2 regions of the Lactobacillus delbrueckii subsp. jakobsenii ZN7a-9 genome follow, and region 2 is predicted to be linked to the other one. Evidence: predicted binding sites of a transcription regulator. Region 2 holds the regulator's gene; the other holds the start of a gene.
The links. The regulator LexA, encoded in region 2, represses DNA repair genes until DNA is damaged. The targets are predictions, from matches to a motif close to CNAACANNTGTTNG.
Positions count from the first base shown of each region.

Region 1 (15,983 bases), 630 kb from region 2:
TTTCACCAGCCTCGTAAATATCGTCGTTGACTTCCTTGCGCGCCTTGTCAACCATCTCTTCGATCCGGGCCGGATGAATCCGCCCGTCCTTGATCAGTTTCTGCAGGGCCCGCTTGGCAACTTCCCGTCTGATGGAGTCAAAACCGCTCAAGGTGACCGTCTTTGGCGTATCGTCAATGATCAAGTCTACCCCAGTCATGGCTTCAAAAGAGCGGATGTTCCGGCCTTCGCGGCCGATGATCCGCCCCTTCATGTCATCGTTTGGCAGGTCCACGACTGACACGGTCGTTTCCGCGACCGTATCCGCCGCGCTGCTCTGGATGGCATCCACGATGATTTGGTGGGCAAAGCGGTCGGCTCTGGCACTGATTTCTTCCTCGTTAGCCCGAATCAGCTCCGCCTTCTCCTTGGTCAGGTGGTCGGAGACCTGGGCCAGGACAATCTTCTTGGCCTCTTCTTCGTCTAAGTGGGAGATTTCCAGCAGCTTGTCATTCTGCTTCTCGACCAGCCCGTGCGCTTCTTCCAGCAAACCAGCGGCTTTTTCTTCCTGCTTTTTGATTTGGTCTTTCCTTTGTGTGAGTTGTTTCTCCCGGTCATCGAGCAGGCTGCTGCGGTGATCCAGGGCATCTTCTTTCTGCTGAAGGCGGTTTTCCTTTCGGGCCGCTTCTGCGCGGCGCCTGTTCAGCTCGTCTTCAACCTTCTGCCGGTAATCCCTGATTTCTTCCTGGGCTTCCAGGATCTTGGCCTTCTTCTCCGTTTCAGCATCCCGCTTAACGGCTTCAGCGGCCTGCTTCTGCGCCTGGACCTCAGCCTTGGCTGCTTCGACTTCGGCTTTCGCCTTGGCCAAAATTGCCTCCGCGCTCTGCCGGGCGTTTTCCGCCTTGGTTTCCCAGGCATTCTTCCGGATGGCATAACCAATCAGGCATCCCACGACAAGTGAAATAAGAAAAATTACAGCGACTGTTGCGAGAAGAAATATAGTATTATTCATCATGAGTTACGTCGCCTTTGTATTTAGAATTATTCACACATTACTAATCATATGTTACATTTTTGGTCAAGTCAATTCCTTAGCTGCATTTGCGGAAACAAAAAAGATTGCCAGGCCTCTGCTGGCAATCTTTTTATTGGCCAAAAACTACCTACTTATCAGTCTTTTCCGGACTTGCCGGCTCTGCTGGCTTCTCTTCGCCAGGAGCTGCCTTCTTAGCCCGCTGTTCCTTGACCTTCTCCGGATTTTCCTTTTCTTCCAGAGATTCAGCATCGATTCCGTAAGCCTTGCGGACCTGGGTCTGGATGTCCTCGGAAACGTCCGGGTGTTCCTCCAGGTACTGCTTGGCGTTTTCCCGGCCCTGGCCGATCTTTTCACCGTGGTAGGAGTACCAGGCCCCGGCCTTGTCGACGATGTCCTGGTCAGCAGCCATGTCCAGCAGTTCGCCGGACTGGGAGATCCCCTGCCCGTACATGATGTCGACTTCAGCTACCTTAAATGGCGGAGCAACCTTGTTCTTGACCACTTTGATCTTGACCCGGTTACCGATAACGTTGGTGGACTGCTTGATCTGTTCCGCCCGGCGGACTTCCAGCCGGATGGTTGAGTAGAACTTCAGCGCCCGACCACCTGGGGTGGTTTCGGGATTACCAAACATGACGCCGACCTTTTCCCGGATCTGGTTGATGAAGATGGCAATGGTCTTGGTCTTGGCAATCGTCCCGGAGAGCTTGCGCAAGGCCTGGCTCATCAGGCGGGCCTGGAGACCGACGTGGGAGTCACCCATTTCACCTTCGATTTCGGCCCGCGGCACCAGGGCGGCAACGGAGTCGACCACGACAATGTCGATGGCCCCGCTGGAGATCAAGGTGTCCGCGATTTGCAGTCCTTCTTCCCCAGTGTTTGGCTGAGACAGGATCAATTGGTCGATGTCCACGCCCAAGGCTTCAGCGTAAGCCGGGTCCATGGCGTTTTCCGCGTCGATGTAGGCCGCCGTGCCGCCCCGCTTCTGCACTTCAGCTACGGCGTGCAGGGCAACGGTCGTCTTACCGGAAGATTCCGGCCCGTAGATTTCCACGATCCGGCCCCGCGGGTAGCCGCCCACGCCCAAGGCCGCGTCCAGGGCCAGTGAGCCTGACGGAACAGTCGAGATCTGGGTGTCGACCTTCTCGCCCATCCGCATGACCGCGCCTTTACCGAAGTTCTTTTCAATTTTCTTTAAAGCCGCTTCAAGAGCCGCTTGTTTTTCATCTTTAGCCAATTTTTTCCCTCCTGGAAACTTACTAATAAACATTATACTTTGAAGGCCTGGTAAAAAGCAAGAAAAATCCGAACTAACGTTCAAATTATTTCCTCTCCACTTACTAGTACAAGAAAAAAGCCCTTTTTTCCCCAATCTGACTTAAAAAACAAAAAAATGAGTACCTTGCTGATACTCATTTTTAAAGAATAGTGATTTTCTAAATGCTTACATTGAACCCTTGAAGACATCCCATGAAGAATGGAAGTAGTCGTAGCCGGAGTAGATCGTGAAGATCAGAGCCAGGTAGAGCAGGATGGTGCCCAGGTGGAAGATGTCGCCAAAGAGCAGGAAGATGATTGACAGCATCTGGCAGGTGGTCTTGATCTTGCCAGGCATGGCAGCCGCCATGACCTTGCCGTTGTTTTCGACCACGATCAGGCGCAGGCCGGTCACAGCCAGTTCCCGGCAGACGATGATGGCTACAACCCAGGCTGGAGCCAGATTCAATGCAACCATGAAGATGAAGGCCGTCATGGTCAGCATCTTGTCCGCCAGCGGGTCAGCAAACTTACCAAAGTTGGTTACCAGTCCCCGGGAGCGAGCGATGTGGCCGTCAAACCAGTCGGTTGCGGAAGCAACGGCAAAGACGATCATGGCCACCACCCGGCTCCACAGAATTTCAGTCCCTGCCAGGGTGAATGAGCCGGCTGGCCATTGGGCGATCAGCAGGATCATGAAGACAGGAATCAAAAAGATTCGGAAAACAGTCAGTTTATTTGGTAAATTCATTGCTTTAAATTCCTCACTTTTAAGAATTAATGATCATTCTTCTCTTATTGCTTGCTGCTGGAAGTGGCAGATGATGGAGCAGATGATGCCCGGCTGCTTGGGGCAGCGCTGGATGAAGCCTGTGAGCTTGATCGAACGCTGGAGCTGGAAGCTGCTGGCCGGCTGGAAGCTGAGCTTTGCACGCTGGAACTTGCCCGGCTGCTGTAGCTCGTGCTGGTATTGGTGTTAGTGTTGGTGCTAGTCGTGCGGCTTGCCGCGGAGCTGCTTGCTGAAGCAGAGCTGTCACCCAGGTAGATAGTCAAACGGGTCGTGCCGTTGATTGGAGTGAACGGAATCTTCTTGCCGCCAACAGTTACAGTCACGCCAGTATCAGTCCCCAGGTAAACGATCAAAGTTTGCCCCTTCTTGACAGTTTCCGTGTGCTTTTCACCGCTTTGCAGGGTCCCCTGGTTGGTGATCACGTTGTCAACGGAAACGTAGTAGTAGATGCTTTGCTTGCTTGACCGGACTACCAATGGCGTGCTGGACTTGATGCCAGTTACCCGGTAGCTTGAGCCGCCAAGTGAAGCAACCTTGATTGAGCTGGTCTTCTTTTTCTTGGATGAAGAAGAAGCTGATGAGCTCTTCTTGCTGGAAGACTTCTTGGAAGTAATCGTGACGCTGGAGCCAGCATTTTCTTTCTGGCTGCTTGACCCGGTCTTCTTCATGTTGGCAAAGACCATCCCCCCGATCAAAAGCAAAAGGGCGATCCCGCAGCCCAGGGCCAAGCGGGGCACAAGCTTGCGCCACTTGGCGTCCTTAGGAGCTTTCTCGGCAGCTTCCCGCTTGGCTGGCCGGCTGGCACTGATTCTGGCTGGCTCTACTGGAGCTGCTTCTTCATGAGCTTCCTCATGAACTTCTTGAGCCGGACTGCTTGCTGCCGGCTGGCTGACTTCGCTCGTGACTTCATTTGCAACTTCGCCTTGGTACTGGCTCAGCAATTCCTTACCGTCCAAGCCGACGATTTGCGCGTACTGGCGGATGAAAGCCCGGACGTAAAAGTCGCCTGGCAGCTTGTCGAAATCGTTGTTTTCGATTGCTTCCAGGTAGCGGCTCTGGATCTTCGTAGCCTTCTCAATATCAGAAATTGAAAGGCCCTTGGCCTCTCTTGCCTTACGTAGTTGTTCTCCAATGCCTGACATTATTAACCTCTTCAATCACTTTAAAGTTCGTTTATAAATTATAGCACAATAGCCGCGGATGTGTCGCCCTATTCCAGCCAGCCGCCACTGACATAAATCGTTTGCCCGGTCAGGTAGTCGCTCTCAGGGTTAAGCAGACAGTCAACCCAGTAGGCAATTTCCTTGGGCTTGGCCAGGTGGCCGGCCGGAATTTCTTCTGCCAGCTCTTTTAAGGTTTCCGGGGAAAACATGGCATTCATGGCCGTGTTGACCGCCCCTGGGGCAACGACATTAACCGTGAAGCGGCTGGCGGCAACTTCCCGGGCATAGGCCTGCGCAAAGCGGCTGATCCCGCCTTTAGTCGCGCTGTAGACTGCTTCCATGGCGCTGCCCTGGCCCCCGTAAACTGAGCCCAGGTAGACGATCCGGCTGTGCTCTTGCTTTAAAAGCTGGCTTTCCAAAAGCTTGGTCAGCTTGATCGGGTTCTCCAAATTGACCTTGATGATCTGGTCAATGACCTGGGAACTCTGGCTGCCCAGGAAGTCATAGTTGGTGATCCCTTGGGCAAAAACGACCGCGTTGACGGGCAAAAGACTGCTGGCAAAATTCTTGAGCTGGTCGTCGCCTGCTAAAAAGTTCAGCTTGATCGGCATGAAATCCTGCAAGGAATGCTTTTCCGCCAGAGTCCTGGCCAAAGCGATGGCCTCTTCCCAGTTGCGGTTGCAGTGCAGGTACATGGACCAGCCAGACTCAGCCAGGCGGGCCGCAATGGCCTGGCCAATGCCGCCGGTTGCCCCGAAAATCAGTGCTCGCTTCATTGGTCATCCTCCTCAAGCAGGCGGGCCGTGTTGATGCTGGCGCCCTTGAAAAGCTCCTGGCAGTAGGCCCGGTAGTCGGCAAAATTCATGGCCTGCATCTGCTCAACATTGGCAAACAAGTCTTCCTCACCCAGGCTTTCTTCAGCCATCTCCACGGCAAAACCCGACAAATTGTCCAGGCTGCGCACGGTTTGGGCCAGCCAGCTTCTTTTGTGAATCTCAAAGAGCTGGCGCATTTCCATTTCCTGCTTTTTGGAAAAAAGCTTGTCTGGCGCCAGTTCTGCCTTGATCTGGTCCAGCAGCTCTTCTGCTTCCGGGCTCATCCCCAGCAAGGCCGCGTAGGCCCCCTGCCGGGTATAAGTTACGCTGATCTGGAGTGGCTGGCTGACCAGGCCGGCTTGTCTGGCGCTGGCAAACCAGTGGCTGGCGGCACCTAGCTTTGATTCTAGCATGATTTCCAGCAAAATTTGACTCATATCCCGACTTGCTAAAACTTTCTTAAAGTTTGGCAAAGGGATAGCCGCCATAAACAGGGGCACTTCCCCGCCGATCAGGTTCCAGTCCTGCCCGCTTGGCAAAAAGGGCACCAAGTCCGCTTCTTTTTGCGGCTTGCCCGGGCGCAGGTATTGGTCTGACAATTTCATGGCCTGTCTAAGAATGGTCTTGACCTGGTTGTCGGTAAAGTCCCCGCAGGCAACAAAGGACATGCGAGCGGCCACGTAGTTTTCATCATAAGCAGCCTGGAGCTTTTCCTTAGTCACGCTGGCAATCGATTCCTTGGTCCCGGCCACGTCGATGGCCAAATTGCAGTCACCATAGATGCCCCGCAGGAGCCGGTCGCCTAGGATCCAGTCAGGCTCATCCTGGTACATGGCTAATTCCTGCTGGATGATGGGGATTTCCTTGGCCACATTCTCATCGGTAAAGTAGGGCTGGCCAACCAGCTTGAAGAGCAGGTCGATCATGGGGCCAACATTCTTGACCCCGCTGGCGTAATACATGGTTTCATTGAAAGAGGTAAAGGCATTGACGCTGGCCCCCATTTTTTCAAATTCCAGGGACAAGTCGCCTTCTTCCGCAGCAAAAAGCTTGTGCTCCAAAAAGTGGGCCAGGCCGGGCACGGGCTGGGGATCAGCGCTGCCGAAATCGACGATAATGCCGAAAAAGCGCTGGTTAAAACCCTTGCGCCGGATCACCTGGGCCTTGAAGCCGGAAGGAAAATCTTTTCTGATAATTTCTGGTTTGATCATTTTAATACATAGCTTTCATTCAGATACAGCTTTTGGGCAAAGTCAGCCAGCCGGCCGCTGGTCACCCGGCTGACCGCGGCCATCATATCAAAGTCCTCGTAGTCGGCATGAAGCTTGTAGCGGAGGTCTTTGGCTAAAAGCCAGCTGGCATGGTCCTGGTTGAGCAAGTGGCGGTTGGCCAGCGCCTGCCGGCTCTGCTTGAGCAGGCCCGGATCGATCCGGCCGTCAGCCACCATCTGCATCTCCTTGCCGATGATCTGCCGGGCTAAGTCCAACTTGTCCGGATCCAGGCCGGCGTTGACCAAGAAGAGGGCATTGTCAGCATACCAGTTGCTTTCCACCGCGTAAGCCGCCCCGTTTTCCTCCCTGACCTTGCTGAAGAGCCGGGAGGACTGGTCTCCGGTCAAGTATTGGCGCAAGACCGTCCCCGTGGCCAAATCCTGCAGGCTGGGCTGGCCCTTGTAGGCATAGCCCAGGAAAAGCTGGGCCTGCTGCTTGCCTTGCTCGTCTGTTTTCTCAATCCGCAAGTCCGGGGCCGAAATCAATAAGTCCCGGCTGCCAAAGTCCAAGGCCAGGCCCGGCCAGCCTTCTTCTTGCAGCTTCTTTTGCAAAAGGCGCTTAACCTGGCGGGCATCATAGACATGGCCAAATACGCAGCTGGCCTGGGTCTTGATGGCATCGGCAAAGCGGCGGACTTCTTGGCTGGTCGCTTTCGTAATATCTTCAATCGAGCCGATGAAGCTGGCCGCGTAATCTGGCTGGTCCGCGTACCAGTTGTTGAAAAAGGCGCTTAAAGCCGCGTTGCTCGGCTCAGCCATGAGCTCCTGGTATTCTTCTTCCAGCTGTCTTTGGGCCAGCTGGACAGAGCTGGGCGTAATCAAGGGCCGGGTGGCCAGGCCAGCAAAAGTTTCTGCTATCTGCCGGTAGTTGTAGTCCGGGTCCAGGATTTCCTGGGGCTCAACGAAATTGGCCAGGTAAGAAATGACCATTTCCTTGCCAAAAAGCTGCACGACTGCTTCAAACTGGAAGGAGTAGCGCTGCTGCAATTCGACCTGCTGGAGGCCGGGATCCGGAAAGAGTTCGCTTTCGTTCATCTGCATGCGGCAGAGCAGGCTGGCCATAGACATGTTGTGCTTGGTCAGCGGCAGGCGGACGAACAGGCCCAGGTTGCCGCTGGTAAATTTTTGATTGCTTTGAATGCTGATATTTTCTTCGTTCATTATTTTTATTCTTCTTGTCCTTCAGGCGGCAAAAGCACCTTGCGCGGCTTGGAGCCTTCCGGCGGGCCGACTACCCCGTGCTCCTCCAGCTCGTCAATCAGGCGGGCAGCCCGGTTGTAGCCGATTCTGAACCGCCGCTGCAGCATGGAGGTGCTGGCTGACTGCTGGCGGCGGACCAGGTCCACTGCCTGCTGGTAGTACTCGTCGTCAACGTCGTCATCGCTGCTTTCGTCATCATCCCCGGCCTGGGGAATCATTTTCTCATCGTATTCAGCGCTTTGCTGGCCCTTGACCCAATCAACGACGGCTTCGACCTCATCGACATCGATGTAGGCCCCTTGAATCCGGTCAGGCTTGGAGGCCCCGATCGGCAGGTAGAGCATATCCCCCCTGCCCAGCAGCTTTTCAGCGCCGACCTGGTCCAAAATAGTCCGGGAGTCGACCCCGCTGGAAACGGCAAAGGAAATTCTTGACGGCACATTGGCCTTGATCAAACCGGTGATGACGTCCACGCTCGGCCTTTGGGTAGCCAGGATCATGTGGATGCCGGCGGCCCGGGCCATCTGGCCCAGGCGGACGATGGAGTTTTCCACGTCGTGGCCGCCGACCATCATCAAGTCGCTCAATTCGTCAACAACGACCAGAATATAAGGCAAAGGCTCCATTACCGGCCGGCTGGTATCCTTATTGTTCTCAGCCACCTTGCGGTTGTATTCGCCCATATTGCGGACGCTGCCGGCAGCAAAAAGCTTGTAGCGCCGCTCCATTTCGTCGACGACTTTTTTCAGGGCCTTGGAAGCCAGGCGGGAGTCAGTGACAACCGGGATCATCAAGTGCGGAACCCCGCTGTAGACTGACAATTCGACCATCTTCGGGTCGATCAAAACGAGCTTGACTTCATCCGGCCGGGCCTTCATCAAGATGCTGGTCAAGATCGTGTTGATGGCCACGGACTTACCGGACCCAGTTGACCCGGCCACCAGCAGGTGGGGCATCTTGGTCAAGTCAGCGCTGATGATCTGCCCGGTCACGTCCTTGCCCAAAGGCACCATCAAAGGATGGTCCTTGGCCTTTTGGTCCTGGTGCTCCATGGCATCTTTAAAAGCCACGGACTGGGCCTTCTGGTTAGGCACTTCAATCCCGATATAAGGCTTGCCCGGAATCGGGGCTTCAATTCTGATGTCCTTGGCCGCCATGGCCAGGGCTAAGTCATCGGCCAGGTTGACAATCCGGGAGACCTTGACCCCGACGGCTGGCTGGACTTCGTAGCGGGTGATGGTCGGGCCTAAGATAGCCTTTTTAACATTGACTTCCACCCCGAAGCTCTTGAAGGTTTCCTCCAAAATAGCCGTGTTCTGCTTGATTTTATCCTTGTCGCTGGACTGGTCACTGGCCTGAACGGCCTTTAACAGAGACAGGGGCGGGAACTGGTAGTTGTCATCATAGCTGACCGTGCTCTTGTCCAGACCATGGTCAACCCGCTGGTCAGCCAAAATCATCTTCTGGTCATCTTCAGCCTGGCTGCGGGGCTTGGGCGGGTCATCCAGTTCCAGTGAATGAGTGACCGGCGGGTCAGGGTGCTGCTCTGCCACCTGGATTTCCGGCAGGGAAGGCTTGGCTGCCTGCTTCTCTGCCTTCTCTTGCCTTGTTTTTTTCTCCGGCTTGACTTCTTCGCTATCCCGCCAAGAGTCGGTCAGCTTCTCCCGGTTGTTGGGATCTTTTTTTTGCTGCTCCCTGTATTCAGAGTACTTTTCCTTTAGCTGGCCGGCTCCATCCTTGCTTTGCCGGATAAAGGAGCGGCTGATTTTTTGAAAAGCAGCGACCAGGGAGCGGAATTTGACGTCAAAGAACATCAAGATCCCGCTGATTATGTTCAAAACAGCCAGGCACAGGCCACCAATCTGGCCTAAAAGCTGGTAGAAGATCCCGTACAGGAAGCTCCCGATCCAGCCCCCGCCGACGCTGACGGTGACATTGGCCCGGGCCAGTTCTTCAAAGATCACGTTCTTGAAGGCGGGCAAAAATTCGCTGTGGACGCTTCTGACATTGAAAAAGCGGCTGGCCAAAATGTACAAAAGGCCCAGGTAAGCCAAAGTCAAGCCGCTTGTCCGCTTAAAGCCAAAGCGGGGCGGCTGCCCGTAAATCAGCATGACCAGGCCCAAAATGGCCAGGAAGGCTCCGCCTAAAAGATAACTGTCCCCAATCAAGAGCCGCAAAAGATTGGCCAGTTCCTTGCCCAACCAGCCAAAGCGTAATAACGCCAAAATGGCTACCAGGATCAAGACGATCCCGGTAACCACCCAGCTCAAAGATTCTTCTGTTTTCTTTTTATTTTTGTTTTTACGATTAGCCTGCCTTTTCTTTCGAGGCATTTCTTCACCTGCTCAATCCTTAGAAATTAGGTTCAAAGTCCAAGTTGATCGGTTCATCCAAGGCAACCTGGCTAACTTCGTAAGTCAAGGTTTCGATGTATTCAACCAGCGGCCGGCTGAGCAAACGGTAGGTTTCCTGGTCCAGGTCCTGGCCGTCGCCGTGGTAGCCCAGAAGCTGAACGACTTGGGTGTTGACCCCGCTGATTTCGATGATGTTGTCTTCGTCTGGCGTAACGTCGTAGACAACGGCTACTTCGTAGTAGCCGCCTGCCTCGCCGGCATCTTCAACGCCGTCTTCGCCCGTAGCGACAACCTGGCGGATGGCCACGTTGACTTCGTTCTTTTCTTCTGGCTCATCGAGCAGGTCATAGTGAAAGGCACGAACGATGATTGGGGTCTGCTTATTAAATTCCATGATTTTACCTCATAAATTTCTTTTTAGCCACTAATGCTTGGGCAGGTTCCGCTGGTAGCGGCCAGGACGATTGTAGTCGTCCTTGAGCTTGTCGTTTTCATAGTGGTGGGACTTTTCCATGTGGGGAAAGCCTTGCTGGCGCAAGGCTTCAAAAATTACAATCGCTGCCGAATTGGACAGGTTGAAGGCCCGGATCTTGTCGGACATGGGAATGCGGAGATTGCGATCCGCGTATTGCCGCATGAAGGTTTCCGGCAAACCGGTCGTTTCCCGGCCAAAAACAAAGTAGTAGTCCTTGCTTTCGTCCGTGTAGTCGACGTCAGTATAAGCCTTGCTGGAGAACTTGGAGATCAAGTACATCTCGGCATTGTCCGGCAAAGTAGCCAGAAATGCCCGCAGGTCGTCATGGCGGCGGATTTCAACTTCACCGCCGTAGTCTAAAACGGCCCGCTTGAGATGCTTGTCGTCCAGGTGGAAGCCCAAGGGCTCGATCAAGTCCAGCACCGTGTTGGTTCCCGCGCAGGTTCTGGCAATGTTACCCGTGTTGTCGGGAATTTCCGGCTCAAACAAAACAATATGGTTGGTCATTTATTTCCTTTCCTTTTCTTCTCGTCCAGCCTGGTCTGCTTCATCCTGGAAACTGTCGTCATAAAGGTGGGAAACCTTCCGGTAGTACCAGTAGACATGGGTCAAAAGGATTTTCATCACCGCGTAGATCGGAATCCCGCCGATCACGCCCCACAGGCCCCAGACTGAGCCAGCCCCCAGCATGACGATAATCGTCGTCGCCGGGTGCATCTTCAAGCGGTTGCCGACAACCAGCGGGCTGATGACCCGGGTTTCAATGATCTGCTCAATAAAGAAAACCACTAAGACCTTGGCCACCATCGACAAATCAGTCACTAAAGCGATGATTAAGGCCGGAATCAAACCGATAAAGGTCCCAAAGTAAGGGATCAGGTTCAAAAAGCCAGAAGAGATCGCCAGGGCTGCCCCGTAAGGCTCGCCGATAATCGTATAGCCAATGAATAACATGATCCCCACGCAGATAGCCACGGAAACCTGGCCGATCACGTAAGAAGACACAGCCTGGTTGACTTCATGCAGCAACTTGCTGGTCGCCTGCTCCCAGCGCTGGGGAGCGAACTTGACCAGAAAAGGCCGCAGTTTGTGCCCGTCTTTCAGCATAAAGAAGAGCAAAAACGGAGCTGTGGCCAGGGTCGTGAAGACGGCTGTCGCTACGGTGACCGCGCTGGTTAAATTCCCCAGGGCGCTGGAGACGGTTGACCCCATGCTCTTGCTGAAATTCTTCTGCAAAGAAGTCATCTGCTTTTGCAGAGAATCGCGCAGGCCGCTGAATTTCGGACTGTGCAGGAGCTCATCAACCGCGTTGGTCGAATTCTTCCAGATCGTGGGCCAGTTCTTGACTAAGGAGTCAATCTGGCTCTGGACGACCGGAATCAGGGAATTGATGGCCCAGATCAAGAAGACCGTGACTATAGCAAAAATCACCATGATGGTGACCGTCCGCGGCACCTTGAACTTCTCTTCCAGCTTATCAACCACCGGCTCCATCAGATAGTACTGGACCATGGCCACCAAAAAGGGCGGCAGGATGGCGCTGATGAAGGTGTTGACCGGATTCAAGATAAAGGAAATCTTGTTAAAGACCAGCACGATCACCAGGACCAAGAGCACATTGATCAAGCCGACGCTGAAGCGGTTGTTAAGCACCCAGTCCGTAAAGAGGCTCGTGTCTCTTTTCTTCATTAATCCAGCCTACAGGTGTTCGTAAACGATTTCGTCGTCGACTCTGAACTTCGGCATTTCCTGGTCTTCTGGCAAGTCCAGGTAGAGGGCGTTGGACATCGGCTTCTTTGGCACTTTGTCAGTGAAAAAGAGGCTGGCGTGATGCAAGGTCCGCAAGTTGCTGACCGCCATAGGGCCAACATAGTTGATCAAAAAGGTCGTCCCGTCAATGGTCACCGTATCGCCCTTCTTAAGAACGACTGCCTGGGCAGCCTGTTCATCATCAAAGGCCTGGATGACGGAAACGTCCTGCAGTTCATCTTTGGCCGTCTGGCCAAACAAAATTACGACGCGGTCCTTTTCACTGATCGCGTTTGGTCCGATTGCTTTAATTGTAGATATCCATTTCATTTTTATCACCTGGTTAAATTCTAACATACTCACCGGGAACTTAAAGCTAAGAAGAAAAGAATTGTTAATTATTCTTTACGGACGACTATCTCTTATCGACATTTGCTAAAGATAAGCTTAATATTTAAACTGGAGTTATTGTAGAGTAAATAAGGAGGTTTAAATTGCATATTTTAATTGGCGGCTACACCAAGCACGAGTCAGCCGGCATCTACCAGTTTGACTTTATCGGCTCCGGTGACCAGGCCCATCTGGAACAAAGAAGAAACGTCGTTGAAGTCGGCGGGCCAACATATTTCCAAAAAGACGGCCAGTTCATTTTTACCATTAAGAATGAAAACGGCCAGGGGGGCATCGCGGCCTTGGCAAACGGCAAGCTGGTCAGCCAGCTGCTGCACGAGGGGTCTTCTCCGGCCTACATCGGCATCAACAAGGAAAAAAAGCTGCTCTACACGGCCAACTACCACACTGGGGTCCTGGCCGTCATCAGCTATGATGACCAGGGGCAGCTGACCCTGCTTGACCAGGTCAAGCACGAAAACAAGGCTTTAGGGCCGCGGCCTGAACAAACCGGTGCTCACCCGCACTACTTTGATGAAACTCCGGGCGGGCACCTGGTTTCCTGCGACCTGGGCCAAGACAGAGTCGACTTCTACGGCTTTGACGGGCAAAAGCTGACCCACCTGGCCAGCTACCAAAACGAAGACGGCTTCGGCAGCCGCCACCTGGCCTTCTCACCGGACGGCAAGTACTTCTACGTGGCCGGTGAACTTTCCAGCCAGGTCAACGCGGTCAAGTTTGACGAAGAAAACTGGATGTTCCGGTCCCTGGCCACCTACTCAACCATTCCGGAAAGCTGGGACCAGCACAACGGGGCAGCGGCCATCCGCCTGTCAAGTGACGGCAAGTTCCTTTACGTCTCCAACCGCGGCCACGATTCCATCGCCGTCTTTGCCGTTTTGCCAGACCAGGCCCTGAAGCTGGTCCAGCGGGTGTCAACTTTTGGCGAATTCCCGCGGGACTTCAACTGGGACGCGGAGGAAAAGTACGTCGTTGCCGCCAACCAAAACAGCAACAACGCTACCCTCTACCAGCGGCAAAGCGACGGGACCTTGACCCCGCTGGAAAAGGACATCGCGGTTCCAGAAGGCACCAGAGTTTTATTCACTGATTAAGTTAGGAGTATTTTTTTAGTAACATGCTAGACATTTTCAAAGCCATCATTCTCGGCATCATCGAAGGGGTTACGGAATTTCTGCCGATCTCCTCAACTGGCCACCTCTACCTGGCCGACTACATCATCAAGTTAGACCAGCCAACCAGCTTCATCAACATGTTCATGGTTGTCATCCAGCTGGGGGCCATCTTGAGCGTCATCGTGATCTACTTTAACAAGCTGAATCCTTTTGCCCCGTCAAAGAGCAAGCGGGAAAAAGGGCAGACCTGGCAGATCTGGTTCAAGGTCATCGCGGCTGTCCTGCCGTCAATCATCATCGGCCTGCCGCTGAATGACTGGCTGGAAGAAAACATGACCTCATGGCAGGTAATTTCCGCCACCTTGATCATCTACGGTATCCTCTTCATCGTCTTGGAAAACTACTACGCCAAGCGGCAGCCGAGCTTGACTGATTTAAACAAGATGAGCTATAAGACCGCCCTCTTGATCGGCTGCTTCCAGGTTTTGTCCATGATCCCGGGGACTTCCCGGTCTGGGGCAACTATTCTGGGGGCCATGCTGATCGGGTCAAGCCGCTACGTGGCAACTGAGTTCTCCTTCTTCCTGGCTATCCCGACCATGTTCGGGGCGTCGCTTTTGAAGCTGTTCAAGTTCTTCAAAGCCGGCCACGTCTTTGTCGGCAACCAGCTGGCTATCCTCTTGGTTGGCATGGTCGTTTCCTTCATCGTGGCCTACCTGTCAATCAAGTTCCTGCTGAAGTACGTGCAGACCCACGACTTCAAGCCATTCGGCTGGTACCGGATTGTTTTGGGGATCATCGTCATCATCTGCGGTCTGGTATTTGCGTAATCCTTGTATTCACGCGAAAATATGCTATGATTATCGCTCAAGGATAGCAGCTAGAGGACGGTGAATAAACATGTTAAGTTTGCTTTGCTTACTTTTTATTTTATGGCTCTGCTGGAAGATGGGCGTGGCCCTCTGGCGGGTTCTGATCTTTTTGATCGGAGTCGGCCTGGCCTTTGCCTTGCTCAGCTCAGTAGTTTTGCCGCTGCTAGCCATCTGTGCCCTCGGGGGCCTGGCTTGGGCAGTAATCTCAAACGCGTAAAAATAGATAGCAGATGAATAAGAAAAGGAGACAGGCCGGCCTGTCTCCTTTTTTGACTTTATTGTTTTGTTATTTTGCTGCTAATTTATTTCCCTGCTTCTTGCTTCAGCTGCCGCCACAAGCCCTGCATGTCGCCTGGGTCGGGAATCTCAATCTCCCGCTCTTCCCCGCTGAAGGGGTTGGGGAAGGACAGGTAGAAGCAGTTCAAGGCCTGGCGGGCAAAAGCATCCCTGGCCCCGTATAGGTCGTCTCCGTAAAGGACATGGCCGATAGAAGCCATGTGGATCCGGATCTGGTGGGTCCGACCGGTCAACAGGCGGAGTTCAACTAAACTGGCCCCCGGGACCTGGTCAAGGACCCGGTATTCAGTCAAGGCCCTTTGCCCCTTTGGATTGACCTCCCGCTTGACCGTGTCCCCCACCCGGGCCAGGGGCTTGTCGATCAGGCCGCTTAAATCTCCTTCGGCGAAGTTACCATGCACGATAGCGTGGTACTTTTTGATAAAAGCATCCTTGCCCAGCTTGCTGAAGCGGTCATGGGCGATGGCGTTCTTGCCCAAGAGAACCAGGCCGGAAGTGTCCTGGTCCAGCCGGGTCACGATGTGGGGCTTGACGTAAGCCGGGTTGACCCCCTGCTTTTCAAAGTAAGCCAGCACCCGGTTGATTACCGCGTCTTCCGCATGAAAGCCGGAAGGAATCGACAAAAGGCCGGCCGGCTTGTTGATCACCAAATAGTCAGCCGTTTCTTCAACAATGTCCAAGGGCAGGCGGGATACCTTGAGCCAGGGGTTGACCGGCTCTTGGCCCATCAAAAAGTGGACCACGTCCCCTTCTTTTAACCGGTAGCTGCCATTCCGGCGGTGGTGGTTGACCAGCATCATCCCGCCGTGGTTCTTGCAGTTGTTGACTGCCCGCCGGGAAAAACCTTTTTTCAGCAAAAAATGACTCAGCTGGCCTGGGTCATTTTTCGCAACAATCATTTTGTATACTTGCACTATCTGTCACCAATGAAGGCGTCGTTGACCCGCTCCCAAAAATGGTGGTGGCCATACTGGTAAAAGCGAATCTCTTCCGCCGCAATTTTATAATCTACTTTCTGCACGTCGGTCAAGCTGATCCTTTCCCCGTCGACGATCACGACCGCCCGGTCGGAAATCTTCGGCACGATGGTGATCCACTCATCCGGGGCAATAACGATGGGCGAGCCCACCGTCCGGAAGACCAGGTTGTTGATCGAGGCAATTTCGGTCAGCTGCAGGGTCTTGAGGCGGGGATGGATTA
Region 1 is NZ_CP018218.1:856,125-872,107, reverse strand. Features, by position in the region: gene rny (ribonuclease Y) at 1-994, opposite strand, end outside; gene recA (recombinase RecA) at 1,143-2,252, opposite strand; gene pgsA (CDP-diacylglycerol--glycerol-3-phosphate 3-phosphatidyltransferase) at 2,460-3,023, opposite strand; gene LJ046_RS04510 (helix-turn-helix domain-containing protein) at 3,068-4,204, opposite strand; gene ymfI (elongation factor P 5-aminopentanone reductase) at 4,273-5,001, opposite strand; gene LJ046_RS04500 (M16 family metallopeptidase) at 4,998-6,251, opposite strand; gene LJ046_RS04495 (M16 family metallopeptidase) at 6,248-7,471, opposite strand; gene LJ046_RS04490 (DNA translocase FtsK) at 7,477-9,843, opposite strand; gene LJ046_RS04485 (DUF1149 family protein) at 9,863-10,258, opposite strand; gene LJ046_RS04480 (tRNA (cytidine(34)-2'-O)-methyltransferase) at 10,289-10,846, opposite strand; gene LJ046_RS04475 (AI-2E family transporter) at 10,847-12,028, opposite strand; gene LJ046_RS04470 (PTS glucitol/sorbitol transporter subunit IIA) at 12,038-12,418, opposite strand; gene LJ046_RS04465 (lactonase family protein) at 12,583-13,593, shown strand; gene LJ046_RS04460 (undecaprenyl-diphosphate phosphatase) at 13,617-14,444, shown strand; gene LJ046_RS04455 (hypothetical protein) at 14,515-14,703, shown strand; gene LJ046_RS04450 (RluA family pseudouridine synthase) at 14,789-15,682, opposite strand; gene LJ046_RS04445 (NAD kinase) at 15,697-15,983, opposite strand, start outside.
Region 1: the regulator LexA is predicted to act here: its motif matches at 2,322-2,335, upstream of recA (recombinase RecA).

Region 2 (15,983 bases):
ATGTGCTTAGCCACGGCTTCGTCGCCGCCTTCAACAACAGTCAAAACGCCGATGTGGCCGCCATTGTGTTGGTAAGCGCCAAAGTGTTGGTCATCAGTCTTTTCAAGAACAGCGAAACGGCGGAAGGAAATCTTTTCACCGATAGTCGCAGTAGCATTTACGTATGCTTCTTCAAGGCTTTCGCCTGAAGGCATGGTCAATGCCAAAGCTTCTTCGTTGTTAGCTGGCTTGCCCTTGGCAATAGTTTCAGCAGTTTCGTTGACCAAAGTCTTGAACTGTTCGTTTTGCGCAACGAAGTCAGTTTCAGCGTTGACTTCAACGATAGCAGCAACGTTGCCGTCTACGTAAACGCCAGTCAAACCTTCAGCAGCGATCCGGTTAGCCTTCTTGGCAGCCTTTGCTTCACCCTTTTCGTGGATGATTTCGATAGCTCTTTGCATGTCGCCTTCGGCTTCAACCAGGGCCCTCTTGGCGTCCATGACGCCGGCACCAGTGGTTTCACGCAATTCCTTGACTTGCTTAGCAGTAATGTTTGCCATTTAAAAAAGTCCTCCAGGTCAAACTAAATAACAGAATTCTTCCAAAGATAGTTTACGACAAATTATTCAGCGTCGTCTACTTCTTCAGCAGAGTTTTCTTCAGCGCTTTCAGACAATTCCTTTTCAACGTCGGCGTTATCTGCACCTTGCTTGCCTTCGATTACGGCGTCAGCCATAGCACCGGCGATCAAGCGGATAGCACGGATAGCGTCATCGTTTGAAGGGATGATTACGTCGATCGGTGTTGGGTCAGTGTTGGTGTCAACCATGGCTACAACTGGGATACCAAGCTTGTTAGCTTCGTGAACGGCGATCTTTTCCTTCTTAGGGTCAACGACGAACATTACGTCAGGAATCCGAGGCATGTCTTCGATACCGCCCAGGAACTTTTGCAGCTTGTCCATTTCCTTGGTCAGCAAAGAAACTTCCTTCTTTGGCAGTACGTCGAAGGTGCCGTCTTCAGCCATCTTCTTCAAGTCCTTCAGACGCTTAACCCGGCTTTGGATAGTAGTCCAGTTGGTCAAAGTACCACCCAACCAGCGTTGGTTGACGTAGTATTGACCTGCACGGGTAGCTTCTTCAGCGATTGCTTCTTGAGCTTGCTTCTTGGTACCAACGAACAGGAAAACACCGTCGTCTTGAGCAACAGCCTTAACGTAGTTGTAGGCGTCGTCAAGCATCTTGATGGTCTTTTGCAGGTCGATGATGTAGATCCCGTTTCTTTGAGTGAAGATGTATGGCTTCATCTTCGGGTCCCATCTTCTAGTTTGGTGACCAAAGTGTACACCAGCTTCAAGCAATTGCTTCATAGATACAACTGACATAAATAAATTCCTCCTAGGTTATTTCCTCTCAAGCGTTCATTTCAGCATTCAACCGTTTGTCTTTAGGCACCTGAACACCGATCGCTCTTGATGTGTTTTCTAGCGTACAATCGCACGCTTATCTAGCTTACTCGATTTTTCCTTTAAGCGCAAGCTTTTCCGCCTAAAATTTAACCCCTTGCTCGTGCAAAAATTTTTCCTTCCAGGTCCGGTCATGATGCTTGAACCAATATTCCCGCTGCATGGCCGTCCGCTTGTCGTCATATTCTTCAAGATAGATCATTTCAACCGGCCGCCGGCTCTTAGTGTACTTGGCCCCTTTACCAGAATTATGAGCCTCCAGCCTTTTCTTTAAATCATTGGTGTAGCCGCCGTAAAAGCTGCCGTCGCTGCATAAAAGGACATAAAAGTAATGCTTTTCCTCTGGCAATTTGGCCTCTAAAATTTCCTTGATGGCCGGGGTATTGCTGCCGTCTGCCTCATGGACTTCGATGGCGTCGCGCAGAACCAGCCCGTCGCCTTTCCCGCTTCTGACCGCTTCAACGATGACTAAATTGGCGTCTTGCCCTCTTCTGGAGACAAAGGGCTGAACAGTCTTAACGGCCAAGTCATGCTTAAAGCCGTAATTGATGATCTCACCCAGCCGCTCTGGCCGGTGGACCATGAACATCTTCCCCTTCATTTTCAAGAGGCCGGCGGAAACGGCGATGATTTCTTCCAGGTTGATCTCCAATTCATGGCGGGCAATGGCTTTAGACCGGTCCGGGTTCAGCTTGTGGCCGGCCGGGGCCTTGAAATATGGCGGATTGACCACGACGACGTCATAGCTGTCTTTTCGCAAAAAGCTGCCCGCGTCTTTGACATTGCCCCGGTGGACCGTGATCCGGTCCTGCATGTCGTTTAATTCAACCGACCGCCGGGCCTTGGAAACCATGTCTTCTTGCAGTTCAACATCGTCGTAATGGGCCTTGTTAAAAGCAGCCATGTAGAGGCTGGCTGCCGCGTTGCCGCTGCAGAGTTCAACCACCTTGGACCGGTTTTTGATAGCTTCTTTGGCCCAGTAAGCCAGAAGCAGGGTATCCAGGGAAAAGGCAAAAGACTGCCCGTCCTGGATGATTTTCAGCTGCTCGCCCAGCATGTAATCGATACGTTCATTTTCCTTTAGTTCAATCATGTAGTTCTGAAGCCCGTCCCTTATTCTTAGATGTGTTATAATTTATTCTACATCATTTGGAGGTTCTTTTATGCTTTATCGTATTTTCAGACCGATCGCCCGCTTCATCGTCTGGGTCTTAAACGGCCACCTGCATGTCCACCACAAGGAAAGACTGCCCGAAGGCACCTACATTTTGGTTGCCCCCCACCGGAACTGGTGGGAGCCGATTCTTTTCGCCCTGGCCGCCAGCCCTACGGAATTCATGTTCATGACCAAGCAGGAGCTGTTTAAAAATCCGGTCCTCAGCTGGATCTTAAACAATGCCCACGCCTTCCCGGTCAACCGGGAGCATCCAGGTCCTTCCGTTATCAAGATCCCGGTCAAGGGCTTAAAGTCAGAAGGCCTGTCTTTGATCATGTTCCCATCCGGCACCCGGCACTCAGCCTCCCTTAAGTCCGGCGCCCTAGTTATCGCCAAAATGTCCGGCCGGCCCCTGCTTCCGGCTGTCTACCAGGGCCCGCTTACTTTTAAAGGGGTCTTACAAAGAAAAGGCATGGAAATCAACTTTGGCAACCCGATCGTCATTGACCGCAAGACCAAATTGACCCCGGAAACCGAAGCTGCCTACAACCAGCAGCTGGAAGACGCCTGGAAGCGGATCGACCAGGAACTGGATCCGGATTTCCACTATGAAGCTAAATAATTAAAAATGACAAAACAACAAGAAAAAGGATTGAGCATGAACGCTCAATCCTTTTTCTTTATGCTTTTTACTGCTACTTATTACTTGTTATTTTCCAGGTATTCCATAATCTGGACGGCGTTGGTTGCCGCCCCCTTTCTGATCTGGTCGCCGGTGCACCAAAGAGTAAGGCCGTTAGGGTTGGTCAAGTCCCGGCGCAGGCGGCCGACTTGCACGATATCCTTGTCGGAGTTTTCCAGGGGAGTTGGAGTGTGATCAGTAACCAGGAGGTCGCCGTCAAAAGACGCGATGGCATTTTCAGCAGCTTCAACTGAGACCGGTTCTTCAGTGACAACCGTCACCGCAATTGAGTGGGACCGGTAGACCGGGACCCGGACGCAGGTGCAAGTCACCAACAAGTCTGGCAAGTGCAAGATCTTTCTGCCTTCATTCTGCATCTTCATTTCTTCAGTCGTATAGCCGTTTTCCAAAGGACTGCCAATGTCAGCGATGACGTTAAAGGCGATCTGGGCCGGGAAGACCTTGGCTTCCACGCTCTCGCCCTTGGTCAAAGCCGTCACTTCATCCTTCAGTTCGCTGATCCCGCCCATGCCGGCACCGGAAACGGCCTGGTAGGTGCAGGCGTTGATAGCCTTGATCGGAGACAACTTGGCAATTGGAGCCAGAGCCATCAAGGTAATGGCAGTTGAACAGTTGGGATTGGCAATCACGCCGTGGTGGTCTAAAGCATCTTGGCCATTAATTTCAGGAACTACCAAAGGCACGCCGTCTTCTTGCCGGAAGGCTGAGCTGTTGTCAATGTAGACTGCCCCGCTTTTTTCGATCAGGGGCCGGTATTCCTTAGACAGGCTGTTAGAAACTGCCCCCAAAACGTAGTCCAGGCCATTCAATCTTTCCTGGCTGACCACTTCCAGGGTCAATTCCTGGCCAGCAAAGGGCAGCTTTTTACCCTTGGAGCGCTCGGAAGCAAAAATGCGCAGTTCTTCAACCGGCAATTGTCTTTCTTCAATACATTCCAACATCTGCCGGCCAACGGCCCCTGTAGCTCCTAAAATACCAATTTTCATTTATCGTTCCACTCTTTCTTCACTAATAAACTGCTGATAAATCGCCTTGATTGCCGGCACCAGGTCCTGGTTGTTGACCCCAATGACGATGCTTTGTTCATCGCAGGCCTGTTTGATGGTGCGGATATTGATCTGCTGGTCACCCAGTGTTGACAAAATTTTGCCCGACATCCCCGGCATTTGCCGCATGGCCCGGCCAACCACGGCCAGCATGGCCTGCTGGCTTTCGACCTGGATATCGTCCAGGTGCAGGTCCTGCTTTAATTCCGCCACGATCTCATAGAGATAGCGCTCGATTTTCTTGGTCTGGACCACAATCGAAAAGGTATCGACCGTGACCGGAACGCTTTCAATCGAGATCTGAAATTTTTCAAAAACGGCTAAGACCTTGCGTAAGAAGCCTGCCTCAGCTGAAACATGCGACTTAACCATGGTGATGACCGTAAAGTCCTGCTTGCCTGTAATCCCGGTGATGACATGAGGCGGCTCTTGCGCGTCAAGTTCACTGCAATCATTCATGATCATGGTGCCAGGATTTTCCGGATGATTGGTGTTGCAGACATTGATCGGGATGTTTTTCTGCCGGACGGGAAAAACCGCGTCGTCATGCAGGACATTGGCTCCCATATAGCTCATCTGCCGCAATTCTGAGTAGGTAATCCGGGGAATCTGGACAGGATCTTTGATAATGCGCGGATCGGCCACGTAAAAGCCGGGGATCACCACCCGCCGGCCCGGGTCAACCTGGGCTTTTAACAGTTCCTGGCTTTTATCCAGGTCAATTGAGCCGTCATAATGGAAACGGATCACCCAGCTGGCGTCAACAAAGTCTGCGTCCAGGTATTCAGCCAGGCAAAGGCCGGTCAAGTATTCGCCCCGGGAAACCAGGTAGTCCAGGTTCAAGTTCTGGGCCATGTTCTGCCGGATCTTGGCGAATTCTCCCGCCAAGTCGATTTTAAGGCCCAGGCTGCGCTTGATTTCCATGTACTTGTCCACGATAGACTGGAAAATCGACTCATAGCTGACGTCATAGGTAATGTGGGCCGCGCAGAGGTAGAGGAGGTCGGTGACCTTATGGTCCTCCTGCCCGCTCTTGCCGCAGGCGCTGGTCACCACGTACTTGCGGTCCGGATCAGCCAAAATGATTTGCTTGACCTTCTTAAACTGTTCGCTATTGGCGACTGAAGAGCCGCCGAATTTGACTGCTTTACTCATCTGCCACTCCCGCCAAAAAGGCCGCCGGGTCCCCGCTTTCCTTGACCAGGCTTGAAATTTCCGCCAAAGTCAGCTTTTTGGTCAAAAATGCCTTTTCGCTGATTCTTTCTGCTACTACATCCTGGAAAGAATCCGCCCGGTTAGTCCGCAGGTAGAAAGTCTGCTCTTCTTCATCAGTCAGCTGACCCGGTTCAGCACTTTGCACGATTTCCTTTTTCCCTTCAGCCAGATCCAAGAGGTCTTGGACAGCCGCGTGGGCGGTTGGCAAAGACCCTGCCCCCTGGCCCACGAATGTTGCCGGACCCAGGGAGGCGGAATCAGTTTCCAGGGCATTGAAGTTAAGGCCCACTCCGGCTAAAAGGCTGGTCTTTTTCAGCATGACCGGCAAAACCTGCAAGGATAGCTTTTCACCTGTCTGCCGGCCCCGGCCCAGCAACTTGATGGTCCGGCCATTTGCCTTGGCCCAGGCAAAGTCTTCCTTGGTCAAATGCCGTATCCCCCACTGGTCAACCTGGCTTGGATCAGCAATTTTGCCAAACGCAGTCAAGGCTGACAAGCAGACCTTGTAGCAGACGTCCCCGCCGTCGATGTCATCGCTGGGATCCTTTTCCGCGTAGCCCAGCTCCTGGGCTTCTTTTAAGCAAGCAGCAAAGTCCAGGTCCTTTTCTGCCATCTGGGAAAGGATATAGTTGCTGGTCCCGTTAAAAATCCCCTGGAAGGCCGTGACCGGCTCCAGGCGCTGAATGTGCTTGATGTTGTCAATCCAGGGGATGCCGCCGCCAACGCTGGCCTCATAGGCCAATACCAGGCCCTTTCGCCTGGCTAAGTCAAATAGCTCGCCGGCATAGACCGCCAGCATCTTCTTATTAGCCGTCACCACGTGCTTGCCGGCTTCCAAGGCCCACTTAACATAGCTGTGGGCCGGTTCTACCCCCCCGATGCACTCGCAAACCACTGAAATTTCCGGATCGTTCACGATTTCCACAAAGTCAGTCGTATGCTGGTCATCCAGGATCTGTTCATCTCTGTGGACCAGGATCTTTTTTATTTTAATCTTCCGCAAAAGCGGAGTTTCAGCCTCTTCAACCAGCTTGACAATGCCACCGCCAACCACGCCACGGCCTAAGATTGCAATTTGCATACCCGCCTCCGTTGTTTCTAATCTAGGGACACTTGTTTTCGAATTAAAAACATAGTATCATTATCCGCAAGGCTTGACAAGGGAAAAGTTACTTATTATTAAACAAAAATTAAAGCAATATGTCAAAGGAGAATTTGCCATGGCCGACTATTTTTACGTTCATAAAAAGATCCTGCCCAACTATCTGGAGAAGGTCCTAGAGGCAAGGGAAATGCTGGACAGCCGGGAAGCAGCCACCGTCACCGAGGCGACTGAGCGGATCGGCATCTCCCGCAACACTTATTACCGCTATAAAGACTATGTTTTTAGAGCCAAGGACCCTGCAAGGGGCCAGCAGGCGGTCTTGTCTCTGCTTTTAGCTGACCTGCCTGGGGCCCTGTCAGCCGTTTTGACCTGCGTGACCGACCACCGGGCCTCGGTTTTGACTATTTCCCAGGCCATCCCTTTGGCCAGCCACGCCAGCGTCTTGATGTCCCTGGACCTGGCCGGCCTTGAAGGAGACATCAACACCCTTTTGGCTGATTTGAAAAGTCTCCCCTTTGTTAAAAATCTCCAGCTTGCCGGATTAGAATAATAAAAGAGCGCGTCTTCTGGGCGCGCTCTTTTTTGTCTTAATTCATTCTTAGTTTTCCCGGTTTTGCTGGAGGGTGTAAAGGTCATAGTAGTAGCCCTTTTGGGCCAGCAAGTCCTCGTGCTTGCCGTGTTCGACGATTCTCCCCTTGTCTAAAACAATGATCTGGTCAGCATCAGCAATCGTTGACAGGCGGTGGGCAATAGCCAGGGTCGTGCGGCCCTGGCGGAGCTTTTTGAGTCCTGCTTGAATCAAACTTTCTGTTTCCGTGTCCACGTTGGCCGTTGCTTCGTCCAAAATCAAAATCTTAGGATTGGTTACCAGGGTTCGGGCAAAGGAAATCAGCTGTCTTTCCCCGCTGGAGAATTCCGATCCGCCTTCAATGACCTTAGCATGGTATTTCCCAGGCAATTTTTCGATAAAGCGGTCAGCCTGGACAGTTTTGGCGGCTTCTTCAATCTGCTCATCAGTGATCTTGTCATTGTACAAGCGGATGTTGGAAGCCACGTCCCCATAGAACATGAAGGGTTCCTGGAGAACCAGGCCTATTTTTTGCCGTAATTCTGCCTTGGAAAAGTCCCGGATGTCGATCCCGTCCAAAAAGATCTGGCCCGAGTGAAATTCGTAAAAGCGCATCATCACGTTGATGATTGAACTCTTGCCTGAACCCGTGTGGCCAACGATCCCCAGGGTCTCGCCTGGATTAAGGGTGAAGGAAACATCGCGGAGAACGTCATGCTTGCCGTCATATGAGAATGACACATGCTTAAACTCAATTTTCCCTTCCGTAATCTTGGCGTTGGCCAGCTCTTTTTGCTCAGGCTCGTATTCTTCCTGGTCCAAAATCTTGAAGATCCGCTTGCCAGCCACGATCCCGTCGGTAAAGAAGGTCAGCGAGTTCATCATGTCCGACAAGGGGTTAAAAAAGTTCTGCACATAGTTTGCAAAAGCATAAATCATCCCGGCCGGGACAAAAGTTGCCCGGAGGGGGTAACCGAACCAGACCAAAACGCAGGTTAAGACCAACGAATAGAGCAGGGTCGTAAACGGCGACAAGAGCAGGCCGTTGGTTCTGATCAGCTTGAAGCGGGTCTGCATCTGCTGGCGGTTGATTTTTTCAAAATCATCGTCTATCCGCTTTTCCTGGCGAAACTGCTGGATCACGGAAATTCCGGCAATGCTTTCTTCCAGCTTAGTGTTGATCAAAGAGTTGCGGGCCCGGTATTCGTGGTAGATTTTGGAGCTGACCCGGTTATAAAGCCAGATTGCCCCAACGATAAGTGGAATAAAGGCCGTCACGATCCCCCCGGCCACCGGGTCAGCCATATACATAGCAATCAAGGCAGTTACCATGGAGACGATCCCTAACAGAAAGGCAGAGAAAACCTGCATAAAGTTGCCCAGGGTCATCGTGTCGTTGGTTACCCGGGACAAAATCGACCCGGCTGGAGTCTGGTCAAAATACCGCATCCCCAGGGTGTGAATTTTTGCATAAAGGACCCGGCGGACCTTTTCCAATGCCTTTTCCCCGGCCAGGGCATAAAGGTATTCATAGGTAAATTGGCAGGCCGCCTTAAATACCACGCCAATTCCGTAGATCAAGGCAACATAATAAAACGTGCTGAAGTCAACCTTGCCCGCCTTCAAATAGTGGTCCATGTAATACCGCAGCCAGGTCGGCAAGAGCATATTGATCGCGGAAACTGCCACCATCCCTAAGACGGCAGTCAGTAATTCCCCCTTGTAAAGCCAGACAAAGGTCCAGAGCCGCTTTAAAATCTGCCCCTGCTCTTTGGTCGAAATCTGCTGCTGCCAGACTGACTGGAAGTCCTCATTATTCATCGTCATCTTCACCTACCTTCTGGGCTAATTCCTGCCGCTGCCACATCCGGGCATACCAGCCCCCCTTGGCCAGCAATTCTTCATGCGTCCCTCTTTCTGCCACCTGCCCGTCCTGCATGACCAGGATCAAGTCAGCATCCATTACGCTGCTTAAGCGGTGAGCAGCGATGACGGTAATTTTCTTTTCCCGTTCTTGCCGAAGCTTAGTCAAGATCGCCTTTTCAGTTTTGGCGTCAACAGCTGACAAAGCATCGTCCAAAATCAAGATTTCACTGTCATGAAGCAGGGCTCTGGCAATCGATATCCGCTGCTTTTGCCCGCCCGACAGGGAAACCCCGTTTTCCCCGATCATGGTCTCATAGCCATTTGGAAAGGCCAGGATATCGTCGTGAAGGGCGCTCTTTTTAGCCGCCACTTCGACCTCTTCCTGGCTGGCATCCGGCTTGGCAAAGGCAATATTGTCTCTGACCGACATGGAGAAAAGGAAGTTGTTTTGGGGAACGTAAGATATTTCTTTTAAGTAGACGTCCAGGGGAATCTGCCGGATGTCGTGGCCGGCAAAAGTGATCCGGCCCTTGTAGTTATCAAACTCCCGCATCAAAAGCTGGATAATGGTCGTCTTGCCTGAGCCAACCCGGCCAACCAGGCCGATAGTCTGCCCGTTTTTCAAGTCAAAGTCCACTGCCCCCAAGGCAGCCTTGTCTGGTTCATCCGGGTAGGCAAAACTGGTCACGTGATAGCGCAAATCTCCAGTCAGCTTCTGCTCCTTGTCCATTGAATCTAAGTCCACGATCAAAGATTTTTCATTGAGCAGGCTCATAATCCGGTCGTAGCTGGCGCTCCCCCGCTCAAGAACATTAAACAGGTAGCCAATGGCAAACATTGGCCAGACCATGGCCCCAATGTAGGACACAAAGGAAATCAGCTGGCCCAGGCTGATCGCTTTGCTGAGAACCAGCCGGCCACCGTAGATGATGGTAATGATGTAGGTAATCCCGATGATCATGGTAATCATTGGGTCGTAGAGTGAGTCGATCCGGAATACCTTTTTATTGATATCTACCGTTTCATAGGTCATCTTGTTAAAAGCTGCCGCATCCTCCTTTCCCTGGCCAAAAGTCTTCAAGACCTTAATCCCAGACAAGGATTCCTGAGTCTTGTTGTTCAAGCGGGAAAAGGCCGCCTGCGAATCCATATAGGCGTCATGCAGGCGATCACCCAGGTAGCGGGCACAGAAGGCCAAAAGGGGCAGCGGCAGCATGGCCACCAGGGTCAAGCGCCAGTCTACCAGGATCATCATGGCCAGCAAGGTGGTCCCCCCGGTAAAAATCGCGTCGATCAAAGTCAAGATCCCGTCACCTGCTACGTTCTGCACGGCCTGGACGTCATTGGTTGCCCGGGCCATCAAGTCCCCGATACGGTAGCGCTGAAAGAAGGTCCGGTCCATCTGCATAAAATGCCAGAAGAGCCGGCCGCGGAGTTCTTTTTCCAAAATCGCCGCTCCGCCGTAAATCTGCTTGCGCCAGAAATAGCGGCAGACATAAAGGGCCAAAGCCGCCAGCAAAATTGCCAGAACATAGCTAAAAAATTGCTGCCAGCTGATTCTCCCCGTATCCAGCTGGTCAGCCATCATGCCCAGGATCCGCGGCGGGACCAGGTTGGCTGCCGAAGTCAGGACTAAGGCCGTGATCCCTAAGGCGTAGCGCTTGCGGTGGGCTTTAAAGAACCAGCCCAGCTTGCTAAAAGTATCCATTTTTTCCTCCCTCTTTTATTTGGGTTTTATCTTTTTCTCCTTCTTTTCTAATCCCCCTAGCCCGAAAAAAAGAGCGCCAGGATTCCCCTAGCGCTCTATGGCTGACTAGACTAGTTCTTAGCTGCCTGATGCTTGATCATGTTCATCACTTGGTTGACCTTCTTGGCTGAAGGCTTCTGGCCCATTTGTGACATCATGGTTTCAACCATTTCCCGGGTAATCGGGGGATTCTTCTTAAAGTAGTTCTTCATGTAAGTCCGGGCACCGTAAAAACCAGCAACCGCACCCAGAAGAGCTGCCAAAATAATCAAGAAAATCGCCAAACCTAAATTCATTATCGCTAAACCTCCATTGGTCTTAATTTGTTATCCGCCTCAGCGGAGATCCATTCGTTAGTCACACAAATACTATCTTACAAAACTTCAGACCATTTTTAAAGGATAAATCTTATCTAAGAAGCTTTTTCTTCTGAATTTGCTTGGCTTTCTCCGGCGTAACGTCCTTGCCTTGATCGTCAACAATTACCAGGCTGTCCAGCTGCTGCTTGAAACCTGCCCGGAAGTTGGCGATAAACTGCTTGTGCAGTTCTTTGCGTTCAGCCTCTTCAGCCTCCGTCAAGCCGCTTTCCTGCTTCTTCTTGTATAATTCATTGATTCTTTTTCTGACTTGATCTGCTTCTGTCATATATATATCCGCCTTTCTAGTGATAAGAATAGTGTACTCGCTTTGCAAAAATAAAAAAAGTTTTAAGCCTAGAACGCCAGTTTGTAAACTTCCCGAATATTTGCTAAAATAAATAATAACCGACAATAAGATTTTTGGCGAAGGAAAAGTAACTATGGCAACTCACGACTCAAAACAATTAGAAATTCTGCAATACATCTACGATACCGTTGAAAACCGCGGCTTCCCGCCGACGGTCCGGGAAATCTGCGCGGCAGTTGGCCTGTCTTCAACCTCCACTGTCCATGGCCATTTGACCAGACTGGAGCGCAAGGGCTACCTCATCAAGGACGCCACCAAGCCCCGAGCTTTGGAAATCACCCACGCCGGCCTTGACGCCTTGGGCATCAAGCCTAAAGACATTCCGGTCATCGGGGTTGTTACCGCCGGCCAGCCGATCCTGGCTGTCCAGGACGTGGAAGACTACTTCCCGCTTCCACCGAACCTGGCCAGTGATGCCGGTGAGCTCTTCATGCTCCGGGTACACGGCACCTCAATGATCAATGCCGGTATCTTGAACGGGGACTATGTCATCGTCCGCAAGCAGACCACGGCCCAGAACGGGGAAATCGTGGTCGCCATGACTGATGACGGGGAAGCAACAGTCAAGCGCTTCTTTAAAGAAGACCTCCACTACCGCCTGCAACCGGAAAATGATGCCATGGATCCAATTATCTTGAACCATGTACAAATTTTGGGCAAGGTCGTCGGTCTTTACAGAGCAAATATTGATTAATACAGTATTGCCGGTCAGTAAACTCGATTAGCTCATATTTTTTGAAAAGATGTTTTGCTTTATGCAAAGCATCTTTTCCTTTTCAACCGTTTTCTGAAAACGATTGACATTTTCATAGCGTTTTCTATTGCTATTTTCCTGAAACTCCGTTAATCTAATAACTATTCGACAAATTATTAGTTAAAGGAGTTTTTAATTAATGAATATCATCATTGCCTTACTGCCAGCCATCGGCTGGGGGGTTATGCCTTGGACCGTCAACAAGGTGCCAAACAGCAAGCCGGCCAACCAGATCTTCGGCGTCGGCATGGGGGCGACTATTGTCGGCATCATCGTGACTTTAATCCAGCATCCGGCCATTTCCATGCCAGTTTTCTTCCTGTCCCTTCTGTCCGGTGCTTTATGGACGATCGGTCAAATCGGCCAGTTCATCTCCTTCACCCGGATCGGGGTCAGCAAGACCATGCCGATCTCAACTGGCCTGCAGCTGGTCGGCAATACCATCATCGGGGCTTTGATCTTTGGTGAATGGAAGACCAGCAACAACTTTATCTTCGGGATCATTGCCCTGGTCATCATCATGGTCGGCGTCATCTTGACCGCCTACACTGAAAAGGGCGATGGCTTCACTCAGAAGACCACCAACAAGGACATCCTCTTCCTGGTCTTGACCACGATCGGCTACCTGGCCTACTCTGCCTTCCCGAAGACGATTACGGCAGACGCTGAATCCATGTTCCTGCCGCAAACCCTGGGGATCCTGCTGGGGTCTGTGATCTACCTGGCCTTCAGCGGCAACGAGGCTGCCTTCAAGGAAAAGGCCAGCTACCTTGACCTCTTTGCCGGCATCAGCTTCGGGATTGCAGCTTACGCCTACATCATCTCCGCTCAAGTCAACGGGGTGACCAACGCCTTCATCTACGGCCAGCTGAGCGTAATCATCTCCACTATCGGCGGGATGACTCTGCTGGGCGAACGCAAGCAAGGCAAGGAACTGGTCGCAACGCTTGCCGGCCTCTGCCTGATCGTTGTCGGCGCTATCCTTTAAATCTAAATCAAAATACTAAAATACAAATAATTTACATGCTAGCTAAAAAGCTAGGAGCATCTGCTCCTAGCTTTTTACTTTTTGTATTAGTTTTTCCTTCTTATTGAATCTTAACCTTCTGGCTTTCTGCATGTTTGACGTCAAAGCCGGAGACCTTGCCGAACCACTCCTTGACCAGCTGGTCATATTTTCCGTTGGCCCGCAGCTGCTTTAATGCCTGATTGATCGCCTGGCGCATTTCGGTCTGGCCCTTTTCAACCCCGATGCCGTATGGCTCCTCAGCTAAAGAGGCCTTGGTCAAGGTGAATTCCGGGGTATCAACGATCAAACCAGCCAAAATCCCGTTGTCGTCGATCATGACATCCCCTTGTCCGGCCTTTAAGGCGTTGAAGGCTGACCCGTAGTCGTCAAACTGCTTGACACTAGCCTTTGGAGCCAGCTTAGCCACCTGGTTGGCCACGTCGGTCCCCTTGATGGCAATAACCACGACTCCCTTTTTATTCAAGTCAGCAATGCTTCTGATCTTGCTGGACTTCTTAACGATCATGGATTCGTTGGCGTTAAAGTAAACGTCAGAGAAGTCGATCACCTTCATCCGCTCCTTGGTGATGGTCATGGTTGAAATGACGGCGTCCAGGGAGCCGTTGTGCAAAAGGGTGATCCGGGTCTTTTCCGTGATCGGCCGGAAGACAGCCTTGCTTTTAGGGCCAAGGATCTGCTTGGTGATGGCCGTAGCCAGATCAATTTCAAAACCTTCGATCTTGCCGGTCTTGATGTTGGTCAAGCCAAACAGCTTGGTGTCTGGCCGGACCCCCCAGGTTATCTGCTTAGACTGCTTGGCCCGGGCATAGCTGCTCTCCTGCTTGCTGGAACAAGCGGTTAGGCTGGTCGCTAGCAAAAGCAGCAGACCGCAGGCCAAGGCCTGGATGATTCTCTTGATTGTTTGCGGCTGTCTTTTCATAGTTTTCATCTTTCTGTCATATCGGATCTATAAAATATTATACCCGATATTTTAGAAAGTTTCTTTTATTTATAATGAAAGTCTCTTTTTCTTGCTTTATTAAGTAAAACTAGGTTTATTCTTTACGAAATTAGTTTTTTCTAAAAATAAAGCTTTTTCCCAGAACTTTTCTCCATAAAAAAATTTAGATTAAAATCAGCCGTAGTCGACATTTTTCATGGCTGACCACTGCTTGCCCAGGCTTTGCCCGGCAATTTCAAAGGCCAAAAGCTGCTTCAAGTCAGCAAATTTTTCCACCTTCATCTGCCCGCCCTTCTCCAAACGCCAGGTGAGCTGCCGGTAGACCTTTCGTTCACTGGACTGGCCCAGGCTGTACTGGCGGCCGGCTAAAGAAAACTTAATGTCGCAGCCGTCTTTAATCGCCTGGACAAATTCCTCCAGGCTGTCAAACTGCACGCTCCAGACAGCTACCTCGCTCATCTGGGGCCAGCAGTCAGCCAGGGACTGACCGCCTATCTGGCAGGTCAGAAATTCCTCCATATTGGCAAAAAACTGCTGCTCTTCAGGCAAATCACAGTTGATCAAGGTCTTGCTGGCCGGGGTCAAAGGATTGCCGTCATCAACTAACAGCCACTGCTGGCCATTTAACTTAAAATGTATCTCATCGCTGTCATCAGCGGCTGTTTCTAATTCTTGAAAACTGGAAATCGGACGCTTGCTTACTGACATAAATGTCCTTTCTAAAAAATCGAGATTTGATTATTAGACATTATTGTACATCTTTTTTAAGCCTTTTGTCTCGTAATCTCTCCGATTGCCCGCCGCATTTCAGTCAAATCCAGGACACTATAGGCAAATTCTTTTCTGACCAGGTCATCTGGCAGGTATTCATCATACTTGTCAAAAACCGGAACTTCCTTTGGATAGAGCAAGTCCAAAGGGTCAAAGTCTTTAGCGGCTTCTTCAGCCAGGATCTGGTAAAAGTCTCCTTCACTGACATCCATGCTGAACTGGATGTAGTATGGCCGGACTGAGTCAAAATTCTTAAGCCCTAAACGGCTGGCACATTTCAAGCGCAAGAAGCGCTCTAGGGCCAGAAAAGCATAAGAACCCGTCCAAGGGAAAAGGCAGTAGGTCTTAGCCCCCAGGTTAATCAGCTGCTTATCTGGCAGGCCAGCGGCTTCCGCCATTGCTCTCGTTTCACGCAAGCGGGCAGCCGCGTTTTTCATCAAGTAAGGATACTGCCTCTCTTCTGCCAGAATCTTCCTCATCTGCTGGAGGACTTTGGGATGGATATCGCCGGCTACATCCCCAAAATATGCTGGGATCCGACCTTTAACCTGGTGGACGTAGACCTGCCGGCGGCGACGGTCGATTTCTTCAACCACCCAGACATGGCCGGCGATGGCGATTTTTTCACCCAAGGGCGGGGGCTTAACGATCGTCCCCAGTTCTTCTGACTCAGCGTGGACGCTGTATTCCTCGTTTTCCTGGAAAACGGCGTAAAACTTGAAATTGTTGGTCACCCGCTCGCCGGCTAGGCCGACGATCAAGCCGCCATTTTCCGTCAGCTGGATCTGGTCGGTCTTGATCAAGTGGCGGAGCAAAACTCTATAGTCATCCTGGCTGACCCAGCGGAAGTAGGACAGGGTCAAAACCCGGGAAGCAAGTTCTGCCGGGCTCATCTCCCCGCCGGCCATCAAA
Region 2 is NZ_CP018218.1:1,482,786-1,498,768, forward strand. Features, by position in the region: gene tsf (translation elongation factor Ts) at 1-539, opposite strand, end outside; gene rpsB (30S ribosomal protein S2) at 602-1,363, opposite strand; gene LJ046_RS07580 (GIY-YIG nuclease family protein) at 1,527-2,537, opposite strand; gene LJ046_RS07585 (lysophospholipid acyltransferase family protein) at 2,608-3,222, shown strand; gene LJ046_RS07590 (aspartate-semialdehyde dehydrogenase) at 3,303-4,289, opposite strand; gene LJ046_RS07595 (amino acid kinase family protein) at 4,290-5,504, opposite strand; gene LJ046_RS07600 (homoserine dehydrogenase) at 5,497-6,645, opposite strand; gene LJ046_RS07605 (ACT domain-containing protein) at 6,785-7,219, shown strand; gene LJ046_RS07610 (ABC transporter ATP-binding protein) at 7,268-9,058, opposite strand; gene LJ046_RS07615 (ABC transporter ATP-binding protein) at 9,051-10,811, opposite strand; gene LJ046_RS07620 (YneF family protein) at 10,922-11,146, opposite strand; gene LJ046_RS07625 (DUF896 domain-containing protein) at 11,259-11,495, opposite strand; gene lexA (transcriptional repressor LexA) at 11,650-12,270, shown strand; gene LJ046_RS07635 (GRP family sugar transporter) at 12,470-13,318, shown strand; gene LJ046_RS07640 (transporter substrate-binding domain-containing protein) at 13,419-14,279, opposite strand; gene LJ046_RS07645 (hypothetical protein) at 14,475-15,008, opposite strand; gene LJ046_RS07650 (DEAD/DEAH box helicase) at 15,065-15,983, opposite strand, start outside.